DNA from 3 places in the Peribacillus sp. R9-11 genome. Region 3 is predicted to be linked to each of the others. Evidence: riboswitches for the same ligand, from Rfam matches in the RefSeq annotation. Region 3 holds a riboswitch; each other region holds the start of a gene.

Region 1 (11,142 bases), 2.7 Mb from region 3:
AAAATAAAAGCGTTGAAAGGAGAAAAAATGAAAAAAGCCAATTGGAAAATACTTTATTTTGTCATTTTACTACTTTTCGTACCAAAGAAAGCAATGGCAATGCATATTATGGAGGGCTTCTTACCGATCGAATGGGCGATATTCTGGTGGGCTGTGACACTTCCATTTTTAATCTTGGGTTACCGTTCTATTAGGTCTAAAGTGAAGGAAAACCCAGAAACAAAAATGATGCTGGGTCTGTCCGGCGCATTCGTTTTTATTTTATCAGCCCTAAAAATCCCTTCCGTTACAGGAAGCTCTTCACACCCTACCGGCGTCGGTTTAGGTTCAATCTTGTTTGGGCCACTGGCCATGAGTGTCGTCGGTTCTATTGTTCTGTTATTTCAAGCTGTATTACTAGCTCATGGAGGACTAACTACGCTAGGAGCCAATGCCTTTTCCATGGCTGTTTGCGGGCCGTTCATTGCTTATTTTGTATTCAAAGGCGCTACTAAATTAGGTTGGTCCTTCTCTCTTGCTGTTTTCTTAGCAGCAGCTTTCGGAGATTTGGGCACCTATGTGATAACTTCTGTACAACTTGCTTTAGCTTTCCCATCGGAGGTAGGTGGATTCATGGCCTCATTCACTAAATTTTCAGGAATCTTTGCCCTTACCCAAATACCTTTAGCAATCAGTGAAGGTTTATTGACAGTCGTTGTCATGAATTTCTTGAAGAAATACAATCTAGGCGAATTGAAATTACTGCGAGTGTTATCTAAGGAGGCTCGTTAGCATGAAAAAAAGTTTATTGTTGCTTTTTCTAGTCGTCATACTTGCTATAATTCCGTTAATCACCCAACAAGGAACAGAATTTGGTGGAGCTGATGGAGTGGCGGAAGAAGCCATCACTAAAATCCAACCAGAATATAAGCCTTGGTTCAACAGTATCTGGGAGCCGCCAGGTGCAGAAACCGAAAGCTTATTGTTTGCTCTCCAAGCCGCGATTGGCGCCGGATTCATAGGATACTTCATCGGCGTTATGCGACAAAAAAATAAACAGTCCGTTCAAGAAAAGGACGAACAGGCAAAACATGTTACTCATAGATAAATACGCCTATTTCAACCGGCTAAAGCATGTACATCCTTTAGAGAAAATGATTTTTGCCCTCTCCCTTTTGTTGTTTTCTTTAGCAGTGAGGGATACGACCGTCTCACTCATCACCTTTACCGTGATGAGTGCTTTTATCATTTTCGGGGCAAAAATCCCAATCTCTTATTATCTAAAATTACTCTTATTACCTGGATTTTTTGTACTATCAGGTACAATTACCATCCTTTTTTCATTCGCAAGTAAATTCACTTCGATACCAAATGTATGGTGGTCCTGGAATTTCGGCAGCTGGCAAATATTTATCAGCGAAGACAGTATAAAAACGGTAATTGGTCTAATCGTTGTTGTATTAAGCAGTATCAGCTGTTTATATTTCCTAACCTTAACTACTCCCATCACAGTTATACTATATGTATTGCGTAAGCTGAAACTGCCTTCATTGCTGATTGATTTAATCGAATTAACTTATCGCTTCATCTTTATTTTTTTAGATACAGCTATGGCCATTCATCAATCACAGTCATCACGGCTTGGGTATAGTTCAGTGAGGAAGGGAATTCGATCTCTCGGGTTACTCATATCTTCCCTGTTTTTAGGAGTGTTTCAGCGCTCTGAACAATTAACGATGGCAATGAACGCAAGAGGGTATCAAGAGAATATTTCATTTATCGATGACTCTTACACTTATTCCTCTCGTAATTGGCTGATTACCATTGTAACTCTAGTAAGCTTATTCTTTATTTATAGATATATATAAATTGGGGGCAGTTCGATAATGGAAGAACATATTTTTAATATAGATGGCCTCACCCATCAATTCGCAGATGGGACGTTCGCATTAAAAGATCTTTCTCTTACTATTCAACAAGGTAAAAAAATTGCTTTATTAGGCAATAACGGTGCCGGTAAGTCAACTTTATTCCAACATTTAAACGGTCTATTAAAGCCAACAACAGGATCCATCAAATTTAAGGGAAAGAAATTAAAATATGACAGAAAAACATTATTACTATTACGAAAACAGATTGGAATCGTTTTTCAAGACCCGGATTCACAACTTTTTTCCGCTAATGTTCAACAGGATATATCGTTTGGACCGATGAACTTAGGTTGGGAAAGAGATGTCGTGCGGGAGAAAGTTGAATGGGCGATGGCCCAAACAGAAGTAACAGAATTGAAAGATAAGCCCACCCATTTTTTGAGCTTAGGACAAAAGAAGCGTGTTGCCATAGCTGGTGTGTTAGCCATGGAACCCGAAGTCTGGATCCTAGATGAGCCTACGGCGGGATTGGATTCTTATTTTTCCAAACAGATTATGGCTCTTTTGGATAACATCCATCTCCCTGATAAAACAATCATTTTATCAACCCATGATGTTAACTTAGCCTATCAATGGGCTGACGAAATCATTGTCATGAACGATGGAAAGGTCATATATCAAGGAGATCCTGTCACTATTTTTCATCATGAAGACCTTTTGTATCAAGCACATTTAGAAAAACCATGGATATTTGAAATGTTTCAATCACTTATTCAATCAAAGATATTCACAGAAAAAGACCCTGCCCCTAGAACGAAAGAAGAATTACTTCAAAAAATGGAGATTGAAAAGGTTAATTAAGAAGCAACCCCTAGCCTGTTTCATTAGGTCAAAACAAACTAGGGGATAAAATGGAGATATTCTTCACTATCCAGGTAATTGAGTCGGTACCCCAATACCTGGATAGTTTTAACCTCAGAGAAACACAAGTAGCTGCAAAGTATCACTCTTGAAAGCTCATGCAATGCCCTGGTATTTATCCCTAATTATTTTATTGGCTTTCTTCTTCAGCCTCTTCCCCTTTTATCTCTATATTCTTTCCGTCTACATCATCAACTATAGATTGCATTTCACCTTCCGTATAGGTATCCGAAACTTGCTCGTGGGTTTTAGCAAGCCCATAGGACAATGTATCCTTTCGTTTATAATCACTGACGTCATAAATTCTTCCAGCTATATCTAAAGAATCCTTTTTTGATTCCTTGCTATCCATAGAATTCACTCCTTATTTCGAATTATTTTTATCTTGCCTATTTTATTAAAACAGGGAAACTTGGTTTCATTTGTCATCTCATATAGATTGACAGCATGAAGTAATAACAATGGTATTTTGCGTAAAAAATAATCCAATATTCAATAAAGATAAAAAAATGATTTATCACTGATTTAACAACCAGAGGGTTCAATCTTATTTGAATGGGAAACATGGAGGTATTTCAGTATCCATATCCATCATTCCTATCCATTTTTATGAACTCCGTTTAATGTTATTTTTTCAAAAAAGCGCCCAATTGAAGTTGAAGAATGAGGTTAATTTCATCCTCCTTTTTTATTTGAAATTTTCCTTGTTTCTGATCCATTAGCTTATAAGCACTATTACTTTTCCCTTAGGTCCAATAGAAAAAGCAATTACTTGGAATAGGAACCGCCTTCATTCTCTGTCAACAATCTTTGCAAAGTCGTCAAGGCTAGTTGAATATTTGATATAGATTCGTGGTAAAAGATAGAGTTCGTCTTTAATGCCCTTCTCAGAAAATGGTTCAGGAGTTGTCGTAAGTCCAAACAAATAATATTTCTTCGTTTCTGCTACGACTTTGTCATTGAAATTCCCGTATGGATACGCAAGTGCATAAACTGGTTTGCCCGTTATTTTTTGAATTTTATCTTTGGACCCTTTCATTTCATATTCATAATTTTTAATTTTCGTCAAGTCAGGATGTGTAGCAGTATGAGACTGAATTGAGATCATACCCGAATCAGCCATCGTTTTCAAATCCGATTTCGATAATCGGTTTGAGCGACCAATAAAGTCAGATATAACAAACATGGTACCAGATGGTTTAAAACGTTCGTTTTTCAATTTTTGAAAGATAGCAAATGCATTCAGGTTGTTTTTGTATCCGTCATCAAAGGTAATGAAAATGGGTTTGTTTACTTTATTAATGTCTTGCCATCGATCAAAAGTTAATAATGTGTAGCCATGGTCTCGTAAATAAATCATTTGTTTCTCGAAATTCTTTGGGGTTACATATAACTCCATAGAACCGTGTCCATTAAACTCGTCAATCGAATGATAAATTAAAATAGGTACTTTTCGTTGAGCAATAACTTGTGATGGAAAAATTAAGATAAGAAGACATAGGAAAAACATTGCTATCTTTTTCATAAAACTCCTCGCTTTGTATCCTTTTTATATCTTTTCAATTTATTGTTCCTCAAAAGCATAGTTCTATTATGATTTCTCTCATATTTCATTCTATCTTCCATTTTGATCAATGGTGACTTTGATATTCCCAAATGAAAAGTAATTCCCTAAAACACTAAGGAATCGGCTTTTTTATAAGTCCTCCTTCACCAATAACCCTTTTTGCTTAATAAGAATTTCTGTTATTCTTCATCATCAATTTCTTCTTCAGAGTTTAGAAAGAAGATATGCAACTTCTTGATGAACTTTTCCTTCCACCACTCACCTCCCCCTTTAGTAGGTAAGAAAAAAAGGTTGCCGCAGCAACCTCCCTTATTAAAGTAAAGCACCCCTTAGTTGAACAAAACTTTTTCGTTTAATTATCAAATAACTCAAAATTAGTAAACGGAATGAACGTTTGTCAATTTAAAAATCGTTATTTTTTTACAGACAAATATATTTATTTTGCTTCACTGTTTTTCTGTTCTTCCTTTAGATAAAAACCATCCACCTAATGCAATAAGCAGCATTACTGACCAAAAGATTGTATTCCAAATAGGTCCTTCAACAAACTCGTGAGGAATAATGTGCAAGGCTGGATGCGCAAGAGTATGCATTAATAACTTAAACCCAACCCAACCAACGAGTAACATTGCTGCAGTTTCAAGACTAGGGCGTTCTGTCAATATCTTAACGAAGTAGCCTGCTGCAAACCTAATAACAATTAAACCAGCAATTGCTCCTAATAAAATAACTATAAATTGTGCGCCATCCATCCCCCCAATTTCCCCCATTGGTGTATCTGGCAGGGCAATGACAAGAGCTACCGCTGCTAAAATAGAATCAACAGCGAAGGCGATATCAGCTAATGCAATTTGCACAATAGTCATACGATAGCTTTTCCCTTTTTTCTCTTTTTCTCCGTGGTCCTTTTTTAGTAAATGTTTTAATGAGATGAAAATTAAATAAGCAGCCCCAATTGCTTGAACTTGCCAAACGTGGAAAAGGTACGAAATAATAAAGATTGCACCAATCCTAAATATAAAAGCTAATAGCAACCCAATATTAATCGCTTTTTTTTGCAGTTCTTCTGGTAAATGTTTTGACATAATAGCTAAAACTAAAGCATTATCTGCAGATAATAAACCTTCTAAAAAAATCAAAATAATTAATACCCAGCCATACTCTAATAATAAAGAAAGTTCCATATTATCCCCCTATAAATTATCACTTCATAAGCCAGTATAAGTATGCTACATGAGTTTAATAACGTTTTGTATTATCGGTATTATATTTCACCCAGCCCATATTAAAGAAAGTTTGCCTTTTTCTTATTCCAATATTGTCTCAACGTATCCACTTCCTTATTCAACTCTTCTGCCCCGATAGTGGAATAAGAAAGGACATATGCTTTTTATATGCTGATATTCTCCCACCTATAAACGAATAATTTAAGTTATCATCTGCAATGTTAGTTAACATGCTATCCACTATTTTAGCTCCCATTGCCTCATAAGAAGTGGCAAGAACTATTTTTCTCTAACCCTTTAACACTAGCCGAATTGAAGTCTAAACTCTTAAATTCAGGAAGGAGTTTTTTTAATAATTTTTTTCTATCTCTAAAACTTGAAGTTCGTTTAAAATATATATAGAAGTTACGTCCTATGTCAAAATTCAGTTTGACGAGTTAATTCTTATTTCACTAAAGAAGTATTGAGTTGAAGAAGGCGATTTAATTAAAATAACGAAAATGATGTATTAGAGGTGATTAAATTTAACAAAGTTTTTGTCTTAGATGGTGAAAATTTTTCGGACTTTAATGGACTCTGTAACGAGTTTTCGAATGTAGTTCTCTCTGGAAAATACAAGTGGAATGGAAGTCTCGATGCATTTAATGATATTTTATTTGGTGGTTTCGGTGATATAGAAGTTGAAGAAGAATATACAATTTTTTGGAGAAATTCTGTCAAATCTAAAATCGATTTAGTGTACGGAGAAACAATAACCATACTGAATGAGATGTTGAAAAATTGCCATCCAAGTAATGAAGAAAAAGTAATTAAAGAAATAAGGGATGCAAAAATGAACATTGGTTCAACTATATTTAATTGGGTAGAAGAAATTATCCTTGATAATAAAAATATAACGTTGATTTTGGAGTAATCCTTAATCAAGTAAAGGGTAGCGTTAGTTGAATTAAAAAGGGAACTTAATATGTATCAAGAGTTCCCTTTCTTAATGTATACATATCAACATTTAGATTTAACATCGCCTATACAAAAAAAGCTTATAGACTTGTCCCAAAAAAAGGGACTTTTCTACAAGCTGAAATGCCTTAATTTATCTTTAACTTTCGATTGCTCTTACTCTCATCCACATTATCGGATGGATCACCCCAACATTCCACATTCTTCAAACCTTTAATATTGTTTACATGGAAAACTGGGTTTTTTCCACTCTTCTTTTGTTTTTGATAATCGGCTAGTGCAGCAAATGCAATTTTTCCAAGTAAGGCTATGGCGATTAAGTTGATAATGGCCATTAACCCCATCAGCAAGTCAGCTAGACCCCATACAAACTTGAGTGAAGCAAGCGAACCGAAAATCACCATCCCAACGACTGCGATACGATATAAGTTTAACCAAACTTTATTTTCATTAATAAAGCCAATGTTCGACTCTCCATAATAGTAGTTACCAACTATGGAACTAAAGGCGAATAACAGTACGATAATGGCAAGGAAAATGCCAGCCCAAGATCCTAATGCCGTACCAAGTGCATTTTGGGTAAGGACTATACCATCTGTTTCCTTCGATGTATACAGGCCTGAGAACAAAATGATGAAGGCGGTCGAACTACAAATGACAAGCGTATCCACAAATACACCAAGAGACTGAATGAGCCCTTGTTTTACGGGATGACTGACATCTGCTGTCGCACCTGCATTAGGGGCACTACCCATCCCGGCTTCATTAGAAAATAGACCTCTCTTGATTCCTTGCATCATGGCAGCGCCTAGTGCTCCGCCAGCAACTTCCCTTAATCCATCAAAAGCACTTTCAAAGATTAAAACAAAAACACCAGGTAACTCGGTAATATTCATGATAATGATAATCAATGCTACTATCACATATGCTCCTGCCATAATCGGTACGATGACTTCAGATACTTTTGCAATCATTTTAATGCCTCCAAAAATGATGACAGCCGTAACAAGAGCAAGGATGATTGCCGTAACCCACTTATCGATCCCAAACGATTCATTGAACGCACTTGTGATCGTGTTGGCTTGTACAGAGTTGAAAGCAAGCCCAAATGTAAGCGAAATCAATACAGCAAACGTGATACCCATCCAACGGGCATTCAATGCTTTTTCCATATAATAAGCAGGGCCACCTCGGAATGTATCGCCATCCTTGACCTTATAAATTTGTGCAAGTGTACTTTCAATGAAGGCAGAGGCAGACCCGATAAGTGCTATTAACCACATCCAGAAAACGGCTCCTGGACCACCCATTGTGATGGCTATGGCAACACCTGCAAGGTTACCTGTTCCAACCCGTGAAGCAGTACTGATGCAAAAAGCCTGAAACGATGTCACACCTTTTTTATCCGCTGTGGCACCTTCTCCCAAAAGCCTGAACATTTCCCCTACCATTCTGAATTGGACAAACTTCGTACGAACGGAAAAATAAAGACCCAATCCAATCAGCATAATAATCAGTATTTTTGACCACAGTAAATCATTTGTTCCACTAATAAAACTTCCTAACATCTCCATTAAAAACAAACCACCTCTAATTATTAACTTATATATGATAGCAATTGACAACCATTGTTTATTTCCCCATTCTCTCGGTAAGATAAACGATAGAAGTCCATAGTAAAAAAGGGAGATTCAAGAATGAATCCCCAATACAATAATCTATTATATCCTACCATTCAATTTATTTCATTCATAAATTTGAGGAATGAATCGGGAAACTCCCATCGAGAATAAGAATGATATAATATTCTGTATCATTTCTAAATATAAATAATTATTCTCCCACGATTTCTGATACTTTCAATTGAACCCTTCTAAGATCAAAATTGTAAAGAGTTCTATGAATAAAAGCTAAATATATATTTATTAAAATGGACGCATATAAAAAAACACCCTAGATCTAAAGATTCAGGGTGTTTTTCTGTTTAATTCACTTTTTCAAGAAGTATGTTTCTTCTCTTCGCTCCCTGAAAATCGCGGAAAACCAATCAAAATGGCTATGACTCCACAAATCCCAATTAATACTGGGTAAAAAGAATAGGGTAAAATACTTACAGGTGAAATTTGTGCTACCCCCGCCGCAACAAGCAGTTGTGCCCCATATGGAATTAACCCTTGAATACAACAAGCAAAAACGTCAAGCAAGCTCGCCGATTTACGGGGATCGATGCCATACTTTTCCGCAATATTTTTGGCTAGCGGACCGGCAATGATAATAGAAATCGTGTTATTTGCCGTAGATAGATTTGTCAAACCGACTAAACCGGCAATGCTGAATTCAGCACCTTTTCTTGATTTGCTATTACGGGTCACGACGTGGAGAAGATAATCGATGCCGCCGTTATGTTTGATGACTGACACCATACCAGCAATTAAAATGGCAAGAAAAGAGATCTCATACATTCCCGCCATTCCATCCCCCATTTTTTGAATGACGCCCATCAGTTGATAACTACCATCCGCTAACCCGATAATTCCGGCAAACACAATACCGATGGAGAGGACAAGGAACACATTGACTCCAGCTAATGCAGTGATCAAAACGCAAATATAAGGTAGAATCTTCACCCAATTATAGGAATGTTGAGAGATAGCTGCTTGTTCACCCATTGTTAAAAAGCCAAGGATGACACATGTGATGATGGCCGCAGGTAAAACAATGAAAAAATTCACTTTAAACTTATCCTTCATTTTCGTTCCCTGCGTTCGAACAGCTGCGATTGTCGTATCTGAAATGAAAGATAGGTTGTCACCAAACATCGCACCACCGATAACGGCGGCCATTGAAAGGGCAAGCGAAATATCGGTTTGTTCACTAATTCCTACACCTATAGGTGCTAGCGCTACGATTGTTCCCATGCTTGTCCCCATAGATAGAGAAATAAAACAAGCGATAATGAAAATACCTACCATTAATAGATTTTGCGGAAATACCGATAACGCAAGATTCACCGTTGATTCTACCGCACCCATTCCATTCGCCACTTCTGAAAAAGCACCGGCCAAAAGGAAAATGATAACCATTAACATAATATTGGAGTCCCCGGCACCTTTACAAAAGATTTCAACTTTTTGATTGAAAGACTCTTTTCGATTCATTGCCAATGCAGCCGCTGATGCAATCGCAATCGCCACAATCACCGGAAATGAATAAAAATCTCTTGTAATAACCCCGGAACCTATAAATAAAATTAAAAAAACGACAAATGGGACTAAAGCCCAAGGATTCCCTTTATTGTTTGTACTCATGATGAACACCTCTTTTTATTTTTCCCATGACAAATATGTCATAGCCCTTATTCATTGAACTAATTCGGTAAAAAATTCTAGTAAGATCCAACATTTCTTTCATATTATTGTAAGCATGACTCCAAAAGCATAATAGCCAATACGAAGCTAAAGCTAAACCATCGAACGTGAAAAAAGACCTCTTCTATTAAACAATAAGAAGAGGTCTTTTAATCTATAAAAAACACCCTCCTCATCTTTCAGACGTATTCGCCTGCTGGATTTGGCACAGCACTCCTATTAAGTCTGCTGCCGAGACATCTTCGGGCCAGTCCCTCCGTCTCTCTTGATAAGAAGATCCAAATTACGTAATGATATTATCAAATGTTCCGATGTCTACGAGTAAAGAATCAGGCAGGTTAACAAGTGCACTGCATTGTTCGATTGCTAAGTTGTCTTTTTGCAGTCCTAGCTTTTCATCCATTCACTCTAGGAAAGTGACATCGATACCCGCATCGAAAAGCAAATATAAGAGTACAGTATTTTATGTATTTCCGCAAGGTGTAGCCTAAAGTATTTTATAAAGAGGTTTTTTTCAAATGAGTAAAGAGGAACTTATGAATGATGATAAAGTACTTCACCTTTAATTGAAAAGAGAAAAACAAAAAGAGGTCCTAGGACCTCTCAGCAAATTTGGTGTATTAACTTAGGTGAATTATTTTTAGGTGAGTTCACATCATTCGATACCTCAAAAGCTTCCATCTGTTCAGTATCAAATGATTTTAAGTATTGCTGTAGATATGCAGTATCATTAATTGAAGGATCCAGCCAAGTCTTTTCATCTTCAGGTTTAAGTATAACTGGCATGCGATCATGAATACTAGTCATTAGCTCATTCGGAGTAGTGGTAATAACTGAGCAGGAATATATCGTGATACCTTCAGGTGATTTCCATGATTCCCAGAGACCAGCCATTCCAAATGGGGCATTACTCTTAAGTTTTATTCGCATAGGTATTTTACGTTCTGGTGTCTTCTTCCACTCATAAAAAGAGTCGGCAAGTATCAAACACCGTTTCTTCTTATACGAATTCTTAAAACTTGTTTTCTCAGCAATGGTCTCCGCTCGGGCATTAATCATCTTGTAGCCCATTTTCTCATCTTTTGCCCAGTAAGGTATGAGTCCCCAACGAAGATATCCAAGTCGATTCCTAGATCCGTCATTAATAACGGATAAGACAGAGTGAGAAGGTGCTATGTTGTAGCTGAATTGGTACTCGGCATTAAATGGCGCTTGAATATCAAACCTGTCAATTATTTCTTCAATGTCTGTGA
Region 2 (11,142 bases), 220 kb from region 3:
GAAAATAAATAGGAGGCTATGCATCCATAGCCCCCTTTCTTACTTTAATGACGCAGTAAAATCATCTCATTTTTCAGTTCATTCAACTGCTGTTGCATCCGAGCAAGCATATCTCGTTGTTGGGCATTCGAACTGGCATACAATCGTTCCATATCCGTCAAAGCCTCTTCGATATATCTTTGCGAATTTTGAAATTGTTCATCATCATAATGCTCCTGCCGTGAGGCCTCGTTAAATTCAAACTCTGCAAAATGGAGAGCCCCTTCACATTGCTCTAAAAAATGATCGATGGATTGTCTGGTGGCCATTTCAAACCCTCTCCTTCGCGTCTCATTTGGATGATTCGGAATCATCTCGATTAGTTTGAGCAAATAACGAGTGGATTATCAGTTTTTTTGAGGAATCATTATTTATCCCAAAATTTCTCTCCTTGATGGGAAATAAACTGATCAATCCATTCGGCAAAGCCCATATGAAGTTTCTCGCCTTCTTCAAAATCGTCTATATGTCCTTTTACCATTAAATAATTCTTATCGCCTTTCGCAACGGCTTCCCCATCAATCACGATATTATCTTGATAGATGCAGGCAATCTTATAACATCCTTCGTAGGAGTCTTCATATGTGTAATTAATAATATCATCCAGGCTGTATAAATCATTTTCTCCCCCGGATTCGAGGTTATCGAACAGACGGCATCCATTCGTTATTTTCAAAAATTCTTTATAATCATCGGGCAGCAGCAATCCAGTTTTCTGTTCAAAGGAATGAATTTGTTCGTCCGAGGCAGGTGAATTGAAGGTACAAGTGGCTTTATATATAAACCCATCTTCATTTACTTCGATCACCTGATTATTTTCGGCTAATTTCTTTTTCATTTGATTAATTGCTTCTTCAACTTGACCAGTCATGTCCATCAGCTCCCGATTGGATTTATCATTCACTAGATATACTGGCATTAGTAGCCAATGTTTAACCTTCAAGTATACATTATACGCTTATTTTTAGAAAAAAGACCTAGCTGCCAGAATGTTGTATAATATATGTTGCGCTTTATTATTCTTAGGAGGTTGCTGACTTGAATCAAGCAAACCCGTTTATATATGCATCGGATAACAAACGATATCATACTTGGAATTATCACTTACGCAATCACTTTGGACATAAAGTTTTTAAGGTTGCTCTAGACGGCGGTTTTGACTGTCCGAACCGTGATGGCACCGTCGCACATGGAGGCTGTAGCTTCTGCAGTGTCTCTGGATCGGGAGACTTTGCAGGTAACCGCGTTGAGCCGCTCGACGTCCAGTTTAAGAAAGTCAGTGAACGAATGCATCATAAATGGAAAGACGGAAAGTATATGGCCTATTTCCAAGCGTTCACGAATACGCATGCACCCGTGGCAGGGCTTCGTGAAAAATACGAAAGCGTACTGACTCAAGAGGGTGTCGTCGGCCTCTCCATTGCAACACGGCCGGACTGTCTGCCAGATGATGTAGTCGAATATTTAGCGGAACTGAACGAGCGCACTTACCTCTGGGTGGAGCTTGGCCTGCAGACCGTTCATGAAAAAACCGCCACGATGATCAACCGTGCTCATGATTTTGATTGCTACAAAGAAGGCGTTGATAAACTGCGCAAACATGGCATTCGAGTTTGCTCCCACATCATTAATGGCCTTCCTCAAGAAGACTACGAAATGATGATGGAAACAGCTCGTGAAGTCGCGAAACTAGATGTGCAGGGCATTAAGATTCACTTACTTCATCTATTAAAAGGGACGCCCATGGTCAAGCAATATGAAAAGGGCCAGCTTGAATTTCTTGACCGAGACGATTATGTCAATCTTGTTTGTGATCAGTTGGAAATAATCCCTCCTGAAATGATCGTTCACCGCATAACTGGAGACGGTCCGATTGATTTGATGATTGGCCCGATGTGGAGCGTCAATAAATGGGATGTATTGAATGCTATTGATGCCGAATTGAAACGCCGCAACAGCTGGCAGGGGAAAAATTATCATATGGAGGTACCATCACGATGAAGCTGGATCGCATTTTGCCATTCGCAAAACTTCTGCTTGAAAAAGCAGTTCAACCCGGGGACATTACCGTTGACGGCACTATGGGCAACGGCTTTGACACTGTCTTTCTTGCAGGACTAACTGGTGAAAAAGGGCATGTCTATAGTTTTGACATCCAAGAAGATGCCATTCAAATCACAGCAGCTAAACTGAAGGCTGAAAGTATGCATGAACGCTGCACTCTTGTTCATGACGGACACGAGCAGATGAACAAATACATCAGCAAAGAACATTTTGGGAATATTACTGGAGCTATTTTTAACCTGGGCTACCTTCCTGGTGGAGACAAATCAATAGTCACCCAAGCTAATACAACGATATCTGCAATTGAACAGCTTTTCGAAATGATGGCTCCCGAAGGTATCATCATCCTCGTCATCTATCACGGTCATCCAGAAGGTGCTACGGAACGGGACGCATTATTACACTATGTTCAGGATCTCCCTCAGCAAAAAGCCCATGTCCTGAAATATGACTTCATTAATCAAACCAATAATCCGCCATTCATAGTGGCAATTGAAAAGAGATAACCACAATTAACACCGTTCATTAAAACGGTGTTTTTCATATTCATCGAAAAAATCATTCCCATGTGTTATGAGTAAGCAATAGTACACATGTTACAGGGCAAGCCAGTGACTATTACCAAAAAATATGATTTTTTTCCTCTTTGTTAAAGCAAACTTCCTGATAAGAATGAACAAAAAAAGCAGTCATTACTAAATTCGCTCTAGATTACATTTACTTTGAACACCTTTCCCCTTAGATAAGTTGAGATATATTCATCCCCTTGTTAAAGGGATACTATTCTTATTGCAAACAAATCATCTTAAAATATTACCAAACAGAACTTTTTGAATTTTTAGTCTATAACTATTATAATGATTAAAAACAGATAAGTAGGTGCAGAAAAATGGAACATTTGTCGACTGCAATACTGACAGATATATTGACTGAAAAAATCAAACGAGACACAAGTGAGGAATATGGAGAATTTGTCAGCTCCCTTAACTCATTAACAGAGAAACAAACAACGGTAGAAGACCTGAAACAGTTTGAAAATCATTTTGATAAATTCCTGCCTCAACTCGATTTAGTGATTTCCACTCAAGGAAATGAAGAGATCATGAATATGAAGGCGACCCTCTTAGACCTATTCGCGAATGACTTAAGCTTCAAATCAATTTACCTTTTGTCTGCTGCCTTATCCAATAAAAAAGAGCTTACACACTTGAACCAATTTATGTATCCGGTTACTTATTGGGCACCCGTCATTAAGTCGAACGAATTACTTACAAACGCTGGATAAAACAAAAAAGCTGCTGATAATCGCTTCAGCAGCTTTTTATATTTATCCAGCAGTATGTACCTTCAAACAACATACCCTAATATTTTTAAACGATTTTCAACAAAACTCAATGCGTATTGGAATACGTCATCCCGCTCTGGTTCGTTGAAGATTTCGTGATACAGTTTTGGCCATTCTTTGTATTGTTTTTCACTAGCCAAGTTATAATTAAACCACTCACGAACCGCCTTTTTATTCACGATTCGGTCATCTCCGCCTTGCATCAACAAAAGAGGCACATCCTGAAATTCAGGAATCTCTTCAAATGCATCCTTCATAGCCTGTGCAAGCTCACGATACCAGCGAATCGAAACCTTTGTAATGTATAATGTATCATTTTTATCTGATTCACGGACTTCAGAACTTCTCGTAGCCATTTCAGGAGTTAAGCCGGAATCGACTCTGAACTTAGGCATCACGAGGTTCAAACCATGCGAAATGGCTGTTAAGAACTTGCGGGGCTTCGTCACGAGGCCCAGACATGGTGAAGATAAAATCACCCCTGCAATATCCCACTCTTCTTCCTGAAGTAAGCGTATTGAAATCAAACCACCCATGCTGTGTCCAAGCAAAAAGACTGGCAGCGAATATTCGAAGGCATCTTCTATCCAGCTTTTTACTTCGTCTAAATATTCGTCAAAGGAATCGATATGTCCCCGGTAGGCGCGAGTTGTCATCCCCTGCCCAGGAAGGTCGCCCATGACAACATGATATCCGGCTGAAAGCCACATTTGTGTTACCCACTTATATCGGCCGTGATGCTCCATTGCCCCATGAATGATGACAATGACGCCTTTTGCGTCTCCTTCTGTCTCCCATTTCCACATTCGAAATCCCCCTTTCACTTTTCTCTTGTTGTATACGATCAATGATAGCTGAAAAATAATATATATAAATTATAACCATATTCATGATTTTCGACAAAAAGGAAGTCTAACAAGTTCTACATTTTTATTATAAATAGCCAAGTCTATTTACATACGGTATATTAAAATAATACATAAAAACATCTACTTCGGAAAGGAAATGATTAAAAATGATTATTTATCCATTTAAAGGTAAAGAACCTGAAATCTCTGAAAGCGCTTATATTGCTGAAAATGCAGTCGTGACAGGTGATGTGAAAATCGGCGACGAAACGTCAATCTGGTTTAATACCGTTATACGTGGCGACGTAGCCCCTACAATAATCGGTAATAAAGTAAGTGTACAAGATAACAGCGTTCTTCACCAAAGTCCAAATAATCCATTAATTATTGAGGACGAAGTAACCATCGGCCATCAGGTTATTTTACATAGCTGCAAAGTTCGTAAAGGAGCTCTAATCGGCATGGGGTCGATTGTACTTGATGCAGCAGAGATCGGGGAAGGAGCTTTTATCGGTGCTGGAAGTCTTGTTCCCCAAGGCAAAGTCATACCACCAAACACATTGGCATTCGGCCGTCCAGCTAAAGTCGTACGCGAAATTAACGATGAAGATCGCAAGGATATGGAACGTATCGTCCGAGAATATGCTGAAAAAGGACAATACTATAAACATGCAGAACGCATTAAATAATTCATGTAAACTCACGAGTAAACTTGCATAACTCACGAGTAAAAACTAAAACTCACGAGTAAAACTAAAATTCACGAGTAAAAAACTACATAATTCACGAGTAAAAAAAACTAAATGGCTGGTTTAAATAGGATTTCTTGAATTATTCCCTTAGTCGACAAATTTAATCCATTTCACAATTGAAAAAGGTGCCTCGCTAGTTGCGAGGCACCTTTTACTTTTATTTGATTACGCTTGTGCTTTTAAAATTTCAGCTTTATCTGTGCGTTCCCAAGGAAGATCAACATCTGTACGGCCAAAGTGTCCGTAAGCAGCTGTTTGTTTGTAGATTGGGCGACGAAGATCAAGCATTTTGATGATACCAGCTGGACGCAGGTCGAAGTTAGCGCGTACTAGATCAACTAGTACTTCTTCGCTTACTGTTCCTGTTCCGAATGTATCAATCGAGATTGATACAGGCTCTGCCACACCAATTGCGTATGCCAATTGTACTTCCGCTTTGTCAGCAAGGCCAGCAGCTACGATGTTTTTCGCAACGTAACGAGCAGCGTATGCCGCAGAACGGTCAACTTTTGTAGCATCTTTACCGGAGAATGCACCGCCACCGTGACGAGCGTATCCGCCGTACGTATCAACGATGATTTTACGTCCAGTAAGACCAGCATCCCCTTGAGGTCCGCCAATTACAAAACGGCCAGTTGGGTTAATGAAGTACTTAGTCCCAGCATCGATTAATTCAGCTGGTACAACTGCTTTAATCACATGTTCTTTTAAGTCAGCTTGAATTTGCTCAAGAGTTACTTCTGGATCATGTTGTGTTGAAATAACAATTGTGTCAACTCTTACAGGTTGATTATTTTCATCATACTCCACGGTTACCTGTGTTTTACCATCAGGACGTAAGTAAGCAAGCGTTTCATCTTTACGAACTTGAGACAAGCGGAATGAAAGTTTATGAGCTAATGAAATCGGAAGTGGCATAAGCTCTTCTGTTTCATTGCAAGCAAAACCGAACATAAGCCCTTGGTCCCCTGCACCGATTGCATCGATTTCTTCATCTGACATATTTCCTTCACGAGCTTCCAACGCTTTGTCTACGCCAGCTGCGATATCAGCAGATTGCTCATCAATAGAACTCAATACGGCACAAGTTTCAGCATCGAAACCGTATTTCGCACGTGTGTAACCAATTCCTGCAATCGTATCACGAACGATACGTGGAATATCCACATAAGCGGACGTTGTAATTTCACCAGCAACAAGTACAAGACCTGTTGTTACACTTGTTTCACACGCAACACGTGCATTTGCATCCTTAGCAAGGATAGCATCTAAAATGGAATCTGAAATCTGATCACAAATCTTGTCCGGATGGCCCTCTGTAACAGATTCAGAAGTAAATAGACGTTTCTTTGACATCATATTTCCTCCTCGGAAGTTAGTATGTTGTAGGCAAAAGCCTGATTTTTTTACGGAACTCGTTTTCCCTTATTAGCTTCAACTATAGACACAGAATTACTAAAAAACACAAAAACCTTCCCTGGCAAATGAGGAAAGGTTTAAAATTCTGTCATCTATCCTTTCACTCTTATCGTTCAAGGGTTTTTTACCTTGCTCAGGTTAGCACCATCACCACTATTCCTTGAAGAACTATCGCTTTATTTTCGGCGATTGATCTTGGAGTCAAGTTCAATATGGCAGGTTGCTGGGTTTCAAAGGGCCTGTCCCTCCACCAACTCGGGATAAGAGAATCCGTACAATTTAAGATATTATCGTATTTGGTCGGAATCTGTCAATGCTTTTCGAAAAAGAACATTTTTCCCCATCACAGCTTTCACGATAAAAAATGTGCTAATCCTCTGTCATTATTGGATTTTCGATGTAGAAAACAAACGAAAATGTAGAAAATTACCATAGATAAAAGAACTTGAAAAATCTGACTTCGAACCGCATAATAACTTTTTAGGATTTTGCCTTTTGATGTAATAGCAAGTTGTTCTTTTCTTAATTTCTTCCTATTAATTAAAAGAATAAAACCTTTTTTATATTCCTGAAACGAGACCCATTCGATCAAGATTCTAATCTTGATAATGGGCTTTCTTCCTAATTACACCACCCAGTTCAGATTCCTCCATTCAAGTATATGCAGGAACCCGAACTCGGTTCATAACGCATTTTAAAAAATGATTAAGGAAACCATATAAAAAATATCACAAAAAAAAATAAATAGTATAGACTATTTAAGTGAATGTGTTATACTAATTGTAATATAAAAACTTAAAACAAAGGAAGGTACCTCATATATGAATTCTGTAGATGTTTCTAATGAGTTACACCAATTATTGGCAGGAAATAATGTACAAACTCAACTTTCAGTTCCCCAATTGGTTGAAAAAGTATTAAGCAGAAACGAAGGCGTTCTGACATCAACTGGCGCAGTAAAAGCTGAAACAGGCAAATATACTGGCCGTTCACCTAAAGATAAATATATCGTAGACGAAGCTTCTGTGAAAGACAAAGTAGATTGGGGTTCCGTAAACCAACCAATCTCTGAAGAAGTATTCAATAAACTATATAATAAAGTAGTTGACTACCTAAAAGCAAAAGAAGAGATCTTTGTTTTCAAAGGTTTTGCTGGCGCGGACGAAACATCACGTCTTCCTATCCAAGTTGTAAATGAATATGCTTGGCATAATCTTTTCGCTCACACTTTGTTCATCCGTCCAAATGAAGAAGAACTAAGAGGTCACGAATCAGAATTCACGATTCTTTCTGCACCTAATTTCAAAGCAGATCCAGAAGTGGACGGAACTCAATCCGAAACATTCATCATCGTTTCATTTGAACGCCGTACTATCTTAATCGGTGGAACGGAATATGCAGGTGAAATGAAAAAATCGATCTTCTCAATCATGAACTACCTACTTCCAGAGGCTGGAATCCTTCCAATGCATTGCTCTGCTAACGTAGGACGTGAAGGAGATGTCGCTTTATTCTTCGGACTGTCTGGTACTGGTAAAACAACTTTATCTGCAGACACTAATCGCAAACTGATTGGTGATGACGAGCACGGCTGGTCTTCTAACGGTGTATTCAACATCGAAGGCGGCTGCTATGCAAAAACAATTAACCTTTCACGTGAAAAAGAACCGCAAATTTTCGATGCCATCCGTTTCGGTGCCGTATTGGAAAACGTAGTTGTTGATCCGGAAACACGTGAAGCAAACTACGATGATAGTTCATTAACAGAAAACACTCGTGCTGCATACCAAATGCAAGCGATTGATAACATCGTGAACCCAAGTATCGCAGGACACCCAAATACAATCATTTTCTTAACTGCTGATGCTTCAGGCGTACTGCCTCCAATCAGCAAACTTTCTAAAGAACAAGCAATGTTCCATTTCCTAAGTGGGTACACAAGTAAATTGGCTGGTACTGAAAGAGGCGTAACTTCACCAGAAGCTACATTCTCAACATGCTTCGGTTCACCATTCTTACCTCTTCCTGCTACACGCTATGCTGAAATGCTTGGAGATAAAATTGACGAGCATAGCGCAAAAGTATACCTTGTCAACACTGGATGGACTGGCGGTGCATACGGAACTGGTAGCCGTATGAAACTTGCTTACACTCGTGCAATGGTACAAGCAGCACTTGAAGGCGAATTAGCAAACATCGAGACTATCAAAGACGATATCTTCGGTTTGGATATTCCACTTCATGTTCCTGGTGTTCCTGACGAAGTGCTTCAACCAATCAAGACTTGGGCAGATCCTGCTGCATATAAACAAACAGCAACAGCTCTTGCTGCTCAATTCCGTGCAAACTTTAAAAAATTCGGAAACGTTCCAAGTGAAATTGAAGAACTTGGCGGTCCGACTGCTTAATCTTAATAAATAGAAAACAAAAGGACCAAGCGAAACTTGCTTGGTCCTTTCTTTATAAACTGACTAATCTAAACGATAAATCGGCCATCACGATCTTACTCCTGTAAAAGCCACATTAACCTGAAGCGCCAGTATTTTTGAATTAAAAACAGCCAAGAGGCTGTCTCCTATGTTCCAGCTGGTGTCTTATCCCCTTTGTTTCACAAAAGCCCAGACAAAGGTCTCCTGAGCCAAATCCTCTACAGCCTTGTTTGCCAATATAATAAACTAGAAAGTTCATCATACTTTTTTCATACGTATGATTCCACTCCCTCTTGGTCCGCCACCTATAAATAGGGAGAAGGTGGCGCCAAGCCAACCAATTCTGCTCTTCCCATGTCCCATAGGAAGTCATATTTACAGAACATATAATAATTATCCGATCCCTATTATTATTTCAAATGATTTTTTTAACATGTTGCACAACTATAAAGGGTGCTGACTGAGTCAACACCCTTTATATCCCTATCATATCCGGCCTTGCAGAATCAGTTGTTTATTAGATAATCATTTTTTTCCTTACTTCTTTCAAATGTTCTGTTTTATATTCGAATACATTGCCTAAGTTGGCAATTTGGATGTTATGTTTATTAGCATCAATGCAATTCCGAGTATCCAAAATCATTTTATGAGCCATCTTGTTCGATAGTTTATCATAATCCATTTCTTTAAATTCATTATGATCGGTTAAGACAAGAATCAGGTCGGCATCTTTTACAGCGTCTTCGACAGAAACGACTGGCATTTTCCCAGATTGGACATGTGGGTCATGCAAGGATACTTCCACATGATCCATGCTCATTAGTATATTTACAACATCAATGGCCGGGCTTTCACGGATATCATCTACATTTCCTTTGTAGGCAAGTCCAAAAACCGCTACCTTTGGTTTACGGATCCCCTCAAGTAACATCCTGACACAATTGACGATATAATACGGCATCGAAACGTTCGTGTCGCGGGCTAATTTGATGATTCTAGCTGTCTCAGGAGCTTTAGCGACAATGAAATAAGGATCGACCGCGAGACAATGTCCACCTACCCCTGGTCCTGGTTGATGAATATTTACACGTGGATGCTTATTTGCCATTGATATGACATCTAATACATTGATATCCAATTCGAAGCAAACTTTAGCCAACTCATTCGCAAGAGCAATATTAACATCACGGAAGGTATTTTCCATCAGCTTGGACATTTCAGCCGTTTTCGCATCCGTACGAATGATTTCCCCTTTAACAAAAGTTTCATAGACAAGACTTCCTTTATAGGAGCAGGCTTCTGTGATGCCGCCGACTATTCGGTTATTATGAACCAATTCTTCTAGAATTCTCCCTGGCAAGACACGTTCCGGACAATGTACGAGAAAGATGTCTTTCCCGATCGTTAGCCCTGTCATCTCAATCAATGGCTTGATATGATCATCCATGCTCCTTGGTGCAATCGTCGACTCGATAATGATGACATTTCCCTTCTGAACAAAAGGAAGAATCCTTGAAGTTGCCTGCATAACATAGGTAAGATCACAGGATTGGTGTTGATCTTCATTGTTTGGAGTTGGGACCGCAATGATGAAAACATCCGCAGACTCCGGATTCAAGGTAGCACGAAATCGTTTAGCATCTAGCACTTCATCTAACACTTCTTCTAGTCCAGGTTCTTCAATATGGAGCTTTCCATTATTCAATTTAGTAATAACATCAGGATGGATATCCACGCCAACAACATCTACACCGTGTTTTGCGAACATTAAAGATGTTGGAAGTCCTATATAACCTAGTCCCATTGTACATAATTTCATAATAACCACTCCTCATCATATTTTCTTCTAGTATTCTAGTTTTTGTTAAGCTGATTGATAGATTTGGATGAAGATTTCTTTCTCTTGTTTCCAATTGTATTTAAGGCGGGCATTCAGACAGTTGCTGCTCATTTCCGCTCTTTTTTCTGGATGTTTTAATAAATAATTGACTCCGTCCGCAATAGAACGGGGATCATGGGAGTCGACACACACACCAATTTTCTCAGTCTCGACTACCTTTTGAATTTCTGGAAAGCTACAGGCGATGACGGGTACTCCGCTCATCATATATTCAAATAACTTATTGGAAGAAGCAGAATAATGATTAAAGCAGACATTATTCAATACCTGAAAACCTAAATATGCATTTTTCGTATAATGAAGCAAATCGTCAACCGGCACCTTCGGGATAAATTTCACCCGATGT
Region 3 (11,142 bases):
AGGAACTGAATTATAGTGCATCTCAGCTCATATATATGTCCTTATTGAATGTTTGATCCATATGGGAATTGGTTTTTATAGCCCGAAAACTGTTGATAGGTTTGGCTTAAGCTATTGGATTGAGCCTTTTCTAAACTATACCAGCCTTTTTCGAACATAAGGTTATAAAGCTCACGTTGCATCTCCTGATTTTCTTTCGAAACTGAGAAAATGTCTTGGAATAACGCATGGTTACTCATTTCATGTAGGGCAACAGATAAAGAGTTACAGAAGTACTTCTCCGTTGCAAGCATATCATTAATAAAATCCCGATCATTCATTTGTGGTGTCTTTGCCACAGGAGACTCTGGATTTTGGACTTTGTTTTGGTTGGGCATCAAGAACCCTCCTTACTGGAATTGTTGTTGACTCTGATATTGGTTTGGATTTAAATGATTCAGAATGGTATCGTAATGGCGCTGATGCATTAGTCCACAGCGGTTTAACGCATCAATAATTTGTGGATCTTTACATTGAGCCGCAAAAAAATGTGCCTTTTTAATCGCAATCAGGTTCCATGCAAGCATATCAGATAAGTATAAACTGTCTTTTACAGAAACCATTTCCGGCGGTTGTTTCATGAAGCCGGTGGACTGTTGTTGGCTGTTAAATGAATTTTGTTGTTCCATCAGTCTACCTCCTTAAGTGTTATCTAAACGACTTTAATTTTCCCATTAACAATTTTTTTATTCTTGATGTTTGGATATCTGGAATTTGAATTAAATGGTAAAATATTCTTATGAAATACATCTATTTTCCGAAGAAAAGATACGGAGGGAATGCAGATGGAACAAATATTAAGAAATCTATTTCTTTTTCTATCAAAGAACAAAAATATGACAAAGGCAGCGAAAAAATATGGATTGCGGTTTGGGGCATCCCGCTTTGTGGCTGGAGAATCGTTGGATATGGCAGCTGCAGCTATCGCAGATTTAAACCGAAAAGGGCTGTCTGTAACCATCGATTATTTAGGTGAATTCATTGATAATGAACAAGAAGCAAATGAGATGGCAGATCAGTGTATAGAGGCCATTCGAATGATTTCCAGAAAAAATCTGGATTCACAGTTATCTTTGAAATTGACGTCGATGGGCATGGATATATCAGAACAAGTCGTAATGAATAATATGAGAAGAATATTAGAAGAAGCCAAAACCCATAGGGTGTTCGTAACACTTGATATGGAAGATTTTCCGCGCTGTCAGCCAACTTTGGATGTATTCAAAAACTTAAAGGCTGAATATAATGAACTGGGGACGGTCATACAAGCTTATCTTTATCGGACAGAGAAAGACATTGAGGAGTTGAATGCATACAACCCGAATCTACGACTTGTTAAAGGAGCTTACAAAGAGCCTCGGGAAATAGCTTTTCCAGAGAAAATTGATGTCGATGATAATTTTAAAAAGATCATTAAGAAGCATCTGCTGAATGGAAATTACACAGCTGTTGCCACCCATGACGATAAAATTATTGATTATACGAAGAGCTTAGTCAAAGAGCAAGGGATCTCTCTTGATCAATTTGAATTTCAAATGTTATTCGGCATACGTAATGAAAAGCAGCTTGAACTCGTAAAAGAAGGATATAAGGTAAGAGTGTATGTTCCATATGGTACGGATTGGTACGGATATTTCATGCGCCGCCTTGCAGAGAGGCCGGCCAATATTGCTTTCGTTTTAAAGGGACTATTTAAAAAATAGCTAAATCGAGAGCCGGCCCGGATAAGGGACGGCTGCTCTAATAACGACTTTATTTTTTGTACTGATTGTTCTGGCTGTTTACTTTATTTATCCCTTGCTGACGCTCACGACCAGGGTCGGCATTGCCTTTAACGCTTGCGGCACTCACAGCTCTATTAGAAGGATTATTTTTACGCTTCATTGTATAAGTCACCTCCTGGTCGTTATTGTCTACTAAAAGGAGGAGAATTAATCAAAGGTAATATGATAAAAAAATTTATTTTTTTCCAGTTTTATCATTGCGGAATTTCCAATTATATTCTATATTAGTAATAAGAAAAAATATTCAAAATTTTTTTGAATTAAAAATGAATGAGCATTCATTCAATACATTGTGTAAGGGGGATATAAACTTGGTTCGACAAATACGAAAGGCTGCTGTTCTAGGGTCAGGAGTTATGGGATCAGGGATTGCTGCACACCTTGCTAACATCGGCATTCCGACTTTATTATTGGACATTGTACCTCGTGAACTCACAGAGGATGAAAAGAAAAAAGGTCTTACATTAGAAAATAAACAAGTACGTAACCGCATCAGCCAAACTGCGATTACTAAACTTTTAAAGCAAAAACCAGCTCCGCTTTCAGCTAAAGGAAATCTTGCGTTAATTGAAGCCGGGAACCTGGAAGATGATATAAGTCGTTTAAAAGACGTCGATTGGGTTATTGAAGTAGTCGTTGAGAGACTTGAAGTGAAGCAAAGTGTATTTGCCCAGGTTGATCAACATCGTAAACATGGAAGCATCATTTCTTCCAATACATCTGGAATTTCAATTGAAGCTATGGCAGAGGGCCGCTCAGAGGATTTCCAAAAGCACTTCTTAGGAACTCACTTTTTCAATCCGCCGCGCTATCTTAAATTGTTAGAAATCATTCCCACTAAAGAAACATCTCCAGAAGTGCTCGAGTACATGAAACAATTCGGCGAAGATGTACTGGGTAAAGGTGTTGTCGAAGCAAAGGATACACCAAACTTTATTGCAAACCGCATCGGTACTTATGGTTTGCTAGTTACCCTTCGTGAAATGCAAAAAGGCGGATACAGCGTTGGTGAAGTGGACTCGGTAACTGGTCCATTAATCGGAAGAGCGACAAGCGCGACATTCCGGACGCTTGATGTAGTTGGATTGGATACTTTTACACATGTTGCTAAAAATGTATATGACCAGGTGGAAGGGGAAGAAAAAGCAGTTTTCCAAATACCGGGTTTCATGAATAGGATGCTTGAAAACGGCTGGCTTGGAAGCAAGTCCGGACAAGGATTTTTTGTGAAAAAGGGTAAGGAGATCTTTGAGCTGAATCCTGAAACTCTTGAATATGAAGCCCGTAAAAAATTAAAGACTCCTTCTATTGAAATGGCTAAACAGGCCAAGGGTCTAGCCAACAAAATGAAAGCGCTTGTTTATAGCGATGACCGTGCTGGTGAATTACTTTGGAATGTGTTAAATCCAGCTCTTGTGTATTCTGCACAACTGCTTGGGAATATTGCCGATGATATTGTGGCAATCGATCAAGCAATGAAATGGGGCTTCGGCTGGTCTATGGGACCTTTCGAAACGTGGGATGCGATTGGTGTTGAAAAATCAGTAGCACGTTTAGAACAAGAAGGAGTTACTGTTCCTCAATGGGTGAAGGATATGCTGGAAAAAGGTATCACTTCTTTTTACAAAGAAGAAAATGGCATAGTTTTCTACTATGATAATGGAGAATATAAAGAACTTCTTGAAAACCCTAAGGTGATTAACCTTAAAGCAATCAAGAAGCAAAAAGGCGTAATCAAGAAAAACAGCGGTGCAAGTCTGATTGATATTGGTGATGGAGTGGCTCTTCTTGAATTCACTTCACCAAATAATGCAATAGGTCTTGATATCATGCAAATGATCAATGCCGCAGTCGATGAAGCAGAAGCTAATTATAAAGGTCTGGTGATCGGAAACCAAGGCAAAAACTTCTGTGTAGGTGCTAATATTGCCATGATGTTGATGGAAGCACAAGATGACAATATTTTGGAATTGGATATGGTTATCAGCCAATTCCAAAAGGCAATGCTTAAGATTAAGTACAGTGCTGTACCTGTTGTTGTAGCGCCATTTAATATGACACTTGGCGGCGGTGCGGAAGTATCTCTTCCTGCTGCACGTATCCAAGCAACGACAGAAACATATATGGGTCTTGTAGAAGCTGGTGTTGGATTGATTCCAGGCGGTGGCGGAACAAAAGAACTTTATGTAAAAACGCTGAAGAATATGCCAAAGGGCGTCGCCTTTGATTTGCAGAAAGTGGCTAATCAAGTATTTGAAACAGTCGCGATGGCAAAAGTTTCGACTTCTGCTGAAGAAGCACGCGGGAATAACTTCCTTAATTCTTCTGATGGAATAAGTGTGAACGCAGATCATCAATTATATGATGCGAAGCAGGCAGTCATCTCCATGTATAACCAAGGGTATACAGCTCCAGTTCGTACAAAAATTCCTGTGGTCGGTGAAACAGGTTATGCCACACTTCTTTTAGGGGCAGAATCCATGCGCCTTTCCGGCTTCCTATCTGATCATGACCTTGTCATAGCTAAAGAGCTTGCATACGTCCTGGCCGGAGGAAAACTTCCATACGGTACAGAAGTAGATGAGCAGTATATCTTGAACCTAGAGAAACAAGCTTTCCTAAAACTAATTTCTACTCCGAAATCTCAGCAAAGAATGCAGCATATGCTTGTAAAAGGGAAACCACTTCGAAACTAATGGATAAGTGAAAATACGGTTAGATTGCAAATGAAGGTTAATAGATTGATAGCTTAAAAATGAAGTAAGGGGGATCCTCATGAAAGAAGCGGTAATAGTAGCTGGAGCAAGGACTCCGGTAGGAAGAGCAAAAAAGGGTTCTCTTGCTAACGTTCGACCAGATGATTTAGGGGCTCTTGTTGTAAAAGAAACGTTAAAGCGTGCTGGAAATTATGAAGGTTCTATTGATGATTTAATTATCGGTTGCGCAATGCCTGAGGCGGAGCAAGGGCTGAATATGGCGAGAAATATTGGTGCGTTAGCAGGATTGTCTTACACAGTACCAGCTATAACAATTAATCGTTACTGTTCAAGCGGATTACAAAGTATTGCTTATGGAGCGGAAAGAATCATGCTCGGCCAAAGTGATACGGTCATTGCAGGTGGAGCAGAGTCCATGAGTCTTTTGCCAATGATGGGACATGTAACCCGTCCGAACGCACAACTTGCGGAAACAGCACCAGAATACTATATGGGGATGGGTCACACAGCTGAAGCCGTTGCAAAAAAATACGGTATTTCGCGTGAAGAACAGGATGCATTTGCTGTGCGCAGTCATCAAAGGGCTGCTAAGGCCATTGCTGAAGGAAAGTTTTCAGATGAAATCGTTCCGGTTGATGTAACCATTCGCTCAGTAGGTCCGGATCTTAAATTACAGGAAAAGTCATTCCAGTTTGCACAAGATGAAGGCGTTCGTGAAGGCACAACATTTGAAGTGCTTAAGAAATTAAGACCAGCATTCTCTGTGACAGGATCCGTTACAGCAGGAAATTCATCACAAACGAGTGATGGAGCTGCTGCAGTTATGGTCATGGATGGAGAAAAAGCTTCTTCAATAGGGATGAAGCCACTTGGTAAGTTCCGTTCCTTTGCCGTAGCAGGGGTACCACCGGAAATTATGGGAATTGGTCCGATCGCTGCGATTCCAAAAGCTTTGAAACTAGCAGGTCTTGAGCTTTCTGATATTGGTTTATTTGAATTGAATGAAGCCTTTGCTTCTCAATCCATTCAAATCATTCGTGAGCTGGGATTGAATGAAGAGATTGTCAATGTCAATGGTGGAGCTATTGCCCTAGGCCATCCACTAGGATGTTCCGGTACTAAATTAACATTAAGCCTACTTCATGAAATGAAGCGCAGAAACCAACAATTCGGAGTCGTTACAATGTGTATCGGTGGCGGTATGGGTGCTGCTGGAGTATTTGAATTATTAGCGTAATTCCATCTCGATCGAAAGTTTATCAACAATTCCGGCGGGCTTAAGATAATTAATCATCATTAATCATTTAGGAGGAAATAACATGTCCAAACAAACAACAGATAACCTCATAAAAGGCGGCGCCTTTTTAGTAGAAGATATTACGTATAATCAAGTGTTTACACCAGAAGATTATTCTGATGAGCATAAAATGATTGCCAAAACTTCTGAAGATTTCGTAGTGAATGAAGTTCTTCCGCAAGTTGAGCATTTAGAGAATCATGAATTCGACCGTTCTGTAAAATTACTGAAGCATGCAGGGGATATCGGTTTACTTGGTGCTGACGTTCCTGAAGAATATAACGGGCTTGGTCTTGATAAAATTAGCTCGGCAATAATTACAGAAAAAATGGCGCTTGCAGGTGGGTTCGGAATCACTCACGGTGCACACGTAGGGATTGGATCTTTGCCAATCGTATTATTTGGAAATGAAGAACAAAAGAAAAAATACCTTCCATTGCTAGCAACGGGCGAAAAAATTGCTGCTTATGCTTTAACTGAACCTAGCTCAGGATCTGATGCATTGGGTGCAAAAACGACAGCGAAATTAAATGCAGAAGGTACTCACTACGTTTTAAACGGTGAAAAACAATGGATTACCAATGCAGGTTTTGCGGATGTGTTCTGTGTATATGCTAAAATCGACGGCGAACAATTCTCTGCCTTTATTGTAGAGCGTGAATATCAAGGTGTATCTACGGGCGCTGAAGAAAAGAAAATGGGTATAAAAAGCTCATCTACACGTACTTTAATCCTGGAAGACGTACATGTTCCAGTTGAAAACCTTCTTGGCGTAGCTGGAAAAGGGCATGTTATTGCTTTCAATATCTTGAATATTGGCCGATATAAATTGGGTGTTGGCGCAGTCGGCGGATCTAAACGCGCTCTTGAAATTACTGCTGCTTATACAAATCAACGTCAGCAGTTCAAAACGAAAATTTCTGACTTTAACCTAACGAAAGAAAAACTTGCAACGATGGCTTCTAAAATTTATGCAGCAGAAAGCTCTGTATACCGTACCGTCGGTCTTTATGATCAAAGACAAAGCAAGCTGACTGATGAGCAAGTGAAAGATGGAAAATCAATGGCAGCAGCGATCGCTGAATATGCAATTGAGTGTTCTTTGAATAAATTCTTCGCTTCTGAAGTATTGGATTACGTAACAGATGAAGGCGTACAGCTTCATGGTGGTTATGGTTTCATGCAGGAATATGAAATTGAAAAAGCGTACCGTGACTCTCGTATTAACCGGATTTTCGAAGGCACAAATGAAATCAACCGTTTGCTTGTTCCGGGAACATTCCTGAAAAAAGCACTTAAAGGAGAACTTCCTCTTCTACAAAAAGCACAGGGACTGCAAGAGGAATTAATGATGATGATGCCTGAAGAGCCTAGCGATGAGCCATTGGCACAAGAAAAAATGCTGGTTAGAAATGCTAAGAAAATCGGTATTTTGGCAGCAGGTCTTGCAGCACAGAAATACGGCAAGAAACTTGATCAAGAACAAGAAATCTTATCTAACATTGCTGATATCGCATCCCTTGCATACGCTGCTGAATCTGTGGTTTTACGTACAGAAAAAGCAATTGCGACTACAGGTTTAGAAAAGAATAAACAAAAGGTATTGTACACTGAAATTTTCGTTCAAGAAGCGTTCAATGAAATAGAACAGCATGCAAAAGAAACGTTAATTGCCGTTGAAACAGGCGATACTCTTCGCATTATGCTTTCTTCACTTCGCAAGTTGACTAGACACAACCCAATCAATGTCATTGCGAAAAAACGCGAAGCTTCTGTTAAGGTAATCGAAACTGAAAAATACGCACTATAATCAAAGTTCAACCTTTAAAGGGAATTCCCGTAATCGGGTATTCCCTTTATTACGTGTGAAATTTTCACGATGGAAAGACAAGGAGAATTCGTTGTATTGCACAGAAAAAACGGGTATTCTATTGATAGGTGGTGAAACAATGGGCTTAACATTATATTGGTACCCAAAATGCGGCACATGCCGTAATGCGAAGAAGTGGCTGGATAGTCATGAACTGCAATATGAAGCGATTCATATAGTAGAAAATCCGCCTTCTCGAACAGAAATCGAACAACTATATAATACCAGCGGATTAGAGCTGAAGAAGTTTTTTAATACTAGTGGGCAAAAATACCGGGAGCTGGGTTTAAAGGACAAACTGAAAGAAGCTTCTGAAGCAGAAATGCTAGATATATTGTCTACTGATGGTATGCTTCTTAAAAGGCCGATTGTTACGGACGGCACAAAAGTGACAGTTGGTTTCAAAGAAGAACAATTCGAACAGACTTGGAACTAAAATAATACGAAATATTTGGTTAATTCCTTACTTTTAAAAAAAATCTACCTTATAATGTAATAGATAAAATAAGATGTACTATGGAGGGAATTAATGATGACAACACCAAAAGAACTTCGTTACACAAAGGAACATGAATGGGTCAAAACAGAAGATGGAACAGTACGCATCGGAATTACAGCATTTGCTCAGTCCGAACTTGGGGACATCGTTTTTGTTGAGCTTCCAGAGATTGGCGCTGAATTGAAATCGAACGAGCCATTTGGCAGTGTTGAATCTGTTAAAACTGTATCTGAGCTGTATGCTCCTATCAGTGGTAAAGTTGTTGAAGTAAATGAAGAGTTGAATGACAATCCTGAATTCGTAAATGAATCTCCTTTTGAAAAAGCATGGATGATCGTGATTGAACCATCAAATATCAGTGACGTTGAAAACCTGATGAGCGCTGAAGAATATGATAGCCTGATAAACGGTTAAAATGAAGGAGAGAGGGTCTAAATAGGCCTGCTCTCTTTTTCAGTTTATAAAAAGGCAGCATGCACACAATTCGTGAGATGGAGTGATGACATGGAGTGGGGCGAATTTGATAAAGTTATCATTGTAGAAGGCAGTTCCGATAGAAGAAAAGTTGCCTCCGTTTTGAATGAAGATGTGGAAATAAGATGTACAAATGGGACCATTTCATTAACTAAGCTGGATGAGTTAGTAGATGAAATGGTGGACCGTGATGTTTATCTCCTTTTTGACGCAGATGATTCAGGAGAAAAGCTACGGAAGCAATTCCGAAGGGAAATGCCAGAAGCAAGCCACTTGTATATCAATAAAATGTACAAAGAAGTGGAAAGTGCCCCCGAACATCATATCGCTACAGTGCTCCTATCTGCCAATATGAATGTGAAAATGAAATTTTTAAGTCAAAGGGTGAACGACTAATTGATGCAAGAATTGAAAGAAGAAGATTGTAGGCTTGCTGTTGAAGAAGGGGAAACCTTTTGCTTATATTTATATACACCTTTGTGTGGGACCTGTCAGGTGGCTTCTAGGATGCTTACGATATCATTGGAGCTTTTTCCAGACTTGAAGGCAGGAAAGATGAATATGAACTATGTCCAAACAATCGCCGAATCATATGAAATTGAGAGTGTACCTTGTTTATTACTATTTAAAGAAGGGCAGCTGCGGAAAAAAATTTATGCCTTTCAGTCTGTTCCTTATTTGTACGGAGTGCTTAAGGAAATAAGCTAAAAAGCCAATCCAATATGGGTTGGCTTTTTAGCTGTAGAAAAGTAGTGAATAAACGATATAGTTGATGGGGAATTGAAATAAGAATATTCAAATAATTGATTGACTGGATAATTCTAAAGTGCTATATTTTGAATTAAGAAAGTAACTGCTAAATTTAATAGTTCTTATCAAGAGTGGCGGAGGGATTGGCCCGACGAAGCCCGGCAACCGGTATAAATTTATATACGGTGCTAATTCCAACAGAGTATTGGCTCTGGAAGATGAGGAGAGTATATAAGCCTCTTCTTATGAAGTGGTTTTTTTGCTTGTTAAAAGAGGAAGGCCTGATTCTTAAATCCAACTAAATCCATAGAAAAAGGGGAGAAATCTTATGGCAGAGAAAAAGTTGCGTTTCGAAACATTGAGTGTTCACGGGGGTCTGCAAGTAGATGAAACGGGTGCACGTGCAGTGCCTATTTATCAAAGCAATGCATACTTGTTCAAAGATACTGACCATGCAGCAAATTTATTTGGCTTAAAGGAAAATGGCTATATTTATACACGACTTCATAATCCTACGGTCAGTGTTTTCGAAGAAAGAATGGCCTTGTTGGAAGGTGGTATCGGCGGACTGGCAACCGCAAGTGGGATGGCTGCCATTACACTGTCAATCCTAAATATTGCTGGTGCAGGAGATGAAATAGTGTCCGCTTCTACATTATATGGCGGTACGTATAATCTTTTTGAAAATACTCTTCCTAAATATGGGATAAAAGTGAAGTTCGTCTCTCCTGATGACCCTGAAAATTTCAAAAAAGCCATCACGCCTAGAACGAAGGCTATATTTGCGGAAACAATTGGAAATCCAAGTCTAAGGATTCTTGATATTGAGGCTGTAGCGGACATTGCTCACAATGCGGGCATACCACTCATTATCGATAATACCTTTGCTACCCCATACCTTTGCCGGCCAATTGATTTTGGAGCGGATATTGTCATCCACTCTGCTACAAAATGGCTCTTGGGAAATGGAACCACCTTAGGAGGCATCATCGTGGATGGGGGCAAATTCGACTGGAACTCACCAAACTACCCTGGCTTTACGGAACCGGATCCAAGCTACGATGGGATTGTATACTCTGAAGCAGTCGGCCCTGCTGCCTTTATCACAAAAGCTCGTGTGCAATTACTTCGTGATTTAGGGCCGACGTTAAGTGCTCAAAGCGCGTTCCAGTTTACGCTGGGGCTAGAAACGTTGCATGTGAGAATGAAAGAGCATCTTTCGAATACTAAGTCTGTTATTCAATATTTGGAAAATCATCCTGCTGTGAACTGGGTTTCGCACCCTAGTAATGGAAGTCACCCTGATAAAGCGCTGGCGGATAAATATTTGCCTAAGGGAGCAGGATCTGTTGTGACTTTTGGAATTCAAGGTGGACGCGAAGCTGGAGCAAAACTTATCAATTCGGTAGAGTTATGGTCGCATGTAGCCAACGTAGGGGATGCTAAAAGTTTAATTATCCACCCTGCTAGTACGACCCATCAACAATTGAATGATGTAGGTTTAGCAAAAGCGGGTGTAAGTGCTGATCAAGTGCGCATATCGATTGGTATTGAAAACGTAGAGGATTTAATAGAAGATTTAGAGCAGGCAATTGAAAAAGCGACGAATATTGTCTCCTTAACTTCTAAAACTGTTTAATAAAAAAGACCTGTTCATTCTTTCCTAGAAATATTATACATTGCGCTCCTTTTTTATCTATGATAAAATTTCT

What was found. A riboswitch is a leader RNA that binds a small molecule or an ion and turns the genes downstream of it on or off. The one in region 3 is predicted to bind S-adenosylmethionine.
Region 1: another riboswitch for S-adenosylmethionine. It lies ahead of RE409_RS12155 (Na+/H+ antiporter NhaC family protein); the one in region 3 lies ahead of RE409_RS25460 (O-acetylhomoserine aminocarboxypropyltransferase/cysteine synthase family protein).
Region 2: another riboswitch for S-adenosylmethionine. It lies ahead of metK (methionine adenosyltransferase); the one in region 3 lies ahead of RE409_RS25460 (O-acetylhomoserine aminocarboxypropyltransferase/cysteine synthase family protein).

Annotation. Positions count from the first base shown of each region.
Region 1 is NZ_CP133763.1:2,500,346-2,511,487, reverse strand. It holds gene RE409_RS12200 (energy-coupling factor ABC transporter permease) at 28-771, shown strand; gene RE409_RS12195 (energy-coupling factor ABC transporter substrate-binding protein) at 773-1,087, shown strand; gene cbiQ (cobalt ECF transporter T component CbiQ) at 1,071-1,847, shown strand; gene RE409_RS12185 (energy-coupling factor ABC transporter ATP-binding protein) at 1,866-2,711, shown strand; gene RE409_RS12180 (YozQ family protein) at 2,902-3,123, opposite strand; gene RE409_RS12175 (polysaccharide deacetylase family protein) at 3,562-4,296, opposite strand; gene RE409_RS12170 (TerC family protein) at 4,785-5,522, opposite strand; gene RE409_RS12165 (barstar family protein) at 6,079-6,477, shown strand; gene RE409_RS12160 (alanine/glycine:cation symporter family protein) at 6,650-8,095, opposite strand; gene RE409_RS12155 (Na+/H+ antiporter NhaC family protein) at 8,519-9,829, opposite strand; SAM riboswitch class I at 10,059-10,164, opposite strand; gene RE409_RS12150 (SOS response-associated peptidase) at 10,493-11,142, opposite strand, start outside.
Region 2 is NZ_CP133763.1:4,997,712-5,008,853, forward strand. It holds gene RE409_RS24190 (DUF2524 family protein) at 45-308, opposite strand; gene RE409_RS24195 (SMI1/KNR4 family protein) at 407-982, opposite strand; gene RE409_RS24200 (tRNA modification radical SAM protein MnmL/YtqA) at 1,078-2,040, shown strand; gene RE409_RS24205 (tRNA 5-(aminomethyl)-2-thiouridylate-methyltransferase MnmM) at 2,037-2,609, shown strand; gene RE409_RS24210 (hypothetical protein) at 2,993-3,388, shown strand; gene RE409_RS24215 (alpha/beta hydrolase) at 3,451-4,254, opposite strand; gene RE409_RS24220 (gamma carbonic anhydrase) at 4,467-4,985, shown strand; gene metK (methionine adenosyltransferase) at 5,214-6,407, opposite strand; SAM riboswitch class I at 6,571-6,734, opposite strand; gene pckA (phosphoenolpyruvate carboxykinase (ATP)) at 7,289-8,875, shown strand; gene RE409_RS24235 (nucleotide sugar dehydrogenase) at 9,414-10,715, opposite strand; gene RE409_RS24240 (glycosyltransferase) at 10,761-11,142, opposite strand, start outside.
Region 3 is NZ_CP133763.1:5,221,997-5,233,138, reverse strand. It holds gene RE409_RS25515 (spore coat protein) at 42-377, opposite strand; gene RE409_RS25510 (hypothetical protein) at 390-668, opposite strand; gene RE409_RS25505 (proline dehydrogenase) at 825-1,742, shown strand; gene RE409_RS25500 (YuzL family protein) at 1,792-1,923, opposite strand; gene RE409_RS25495 (3-hydroxyacyl-CoA dehydrogenase/enoyl-CoA hydratase family protein) at 2,135-4,519, shown strand; gene RE409_RS25490 (acetyl-CoA C-acetyltransferase) at 4,599-5,777, shown strand; gene RE409_RS25485 (acyl-CoA dehydrogenase family protein) at 5,860-7,647, shown strand; gene RE409_RS25480 (arsenate reductase family protein) at 7,787-8,143, shown strand; gene gcvH (glycine cleavage system protein GcvH) at 8,240-8,620, shown strand; gene RE409_RS25470 (toprim domain-containing protein) at 8,711-9,076, shown strand; gene RE409_RS25465 (thioredoxin family protein) at 9,080-9,388, shown strand; SAM riboswitch class I at 9,550-9,655, shown strand; gene RE409_RS25460 (O-acetylhomoserine aminocarboxypropyltransferase/cysteine synthase family protein) at 9,759-11,069, shown strand.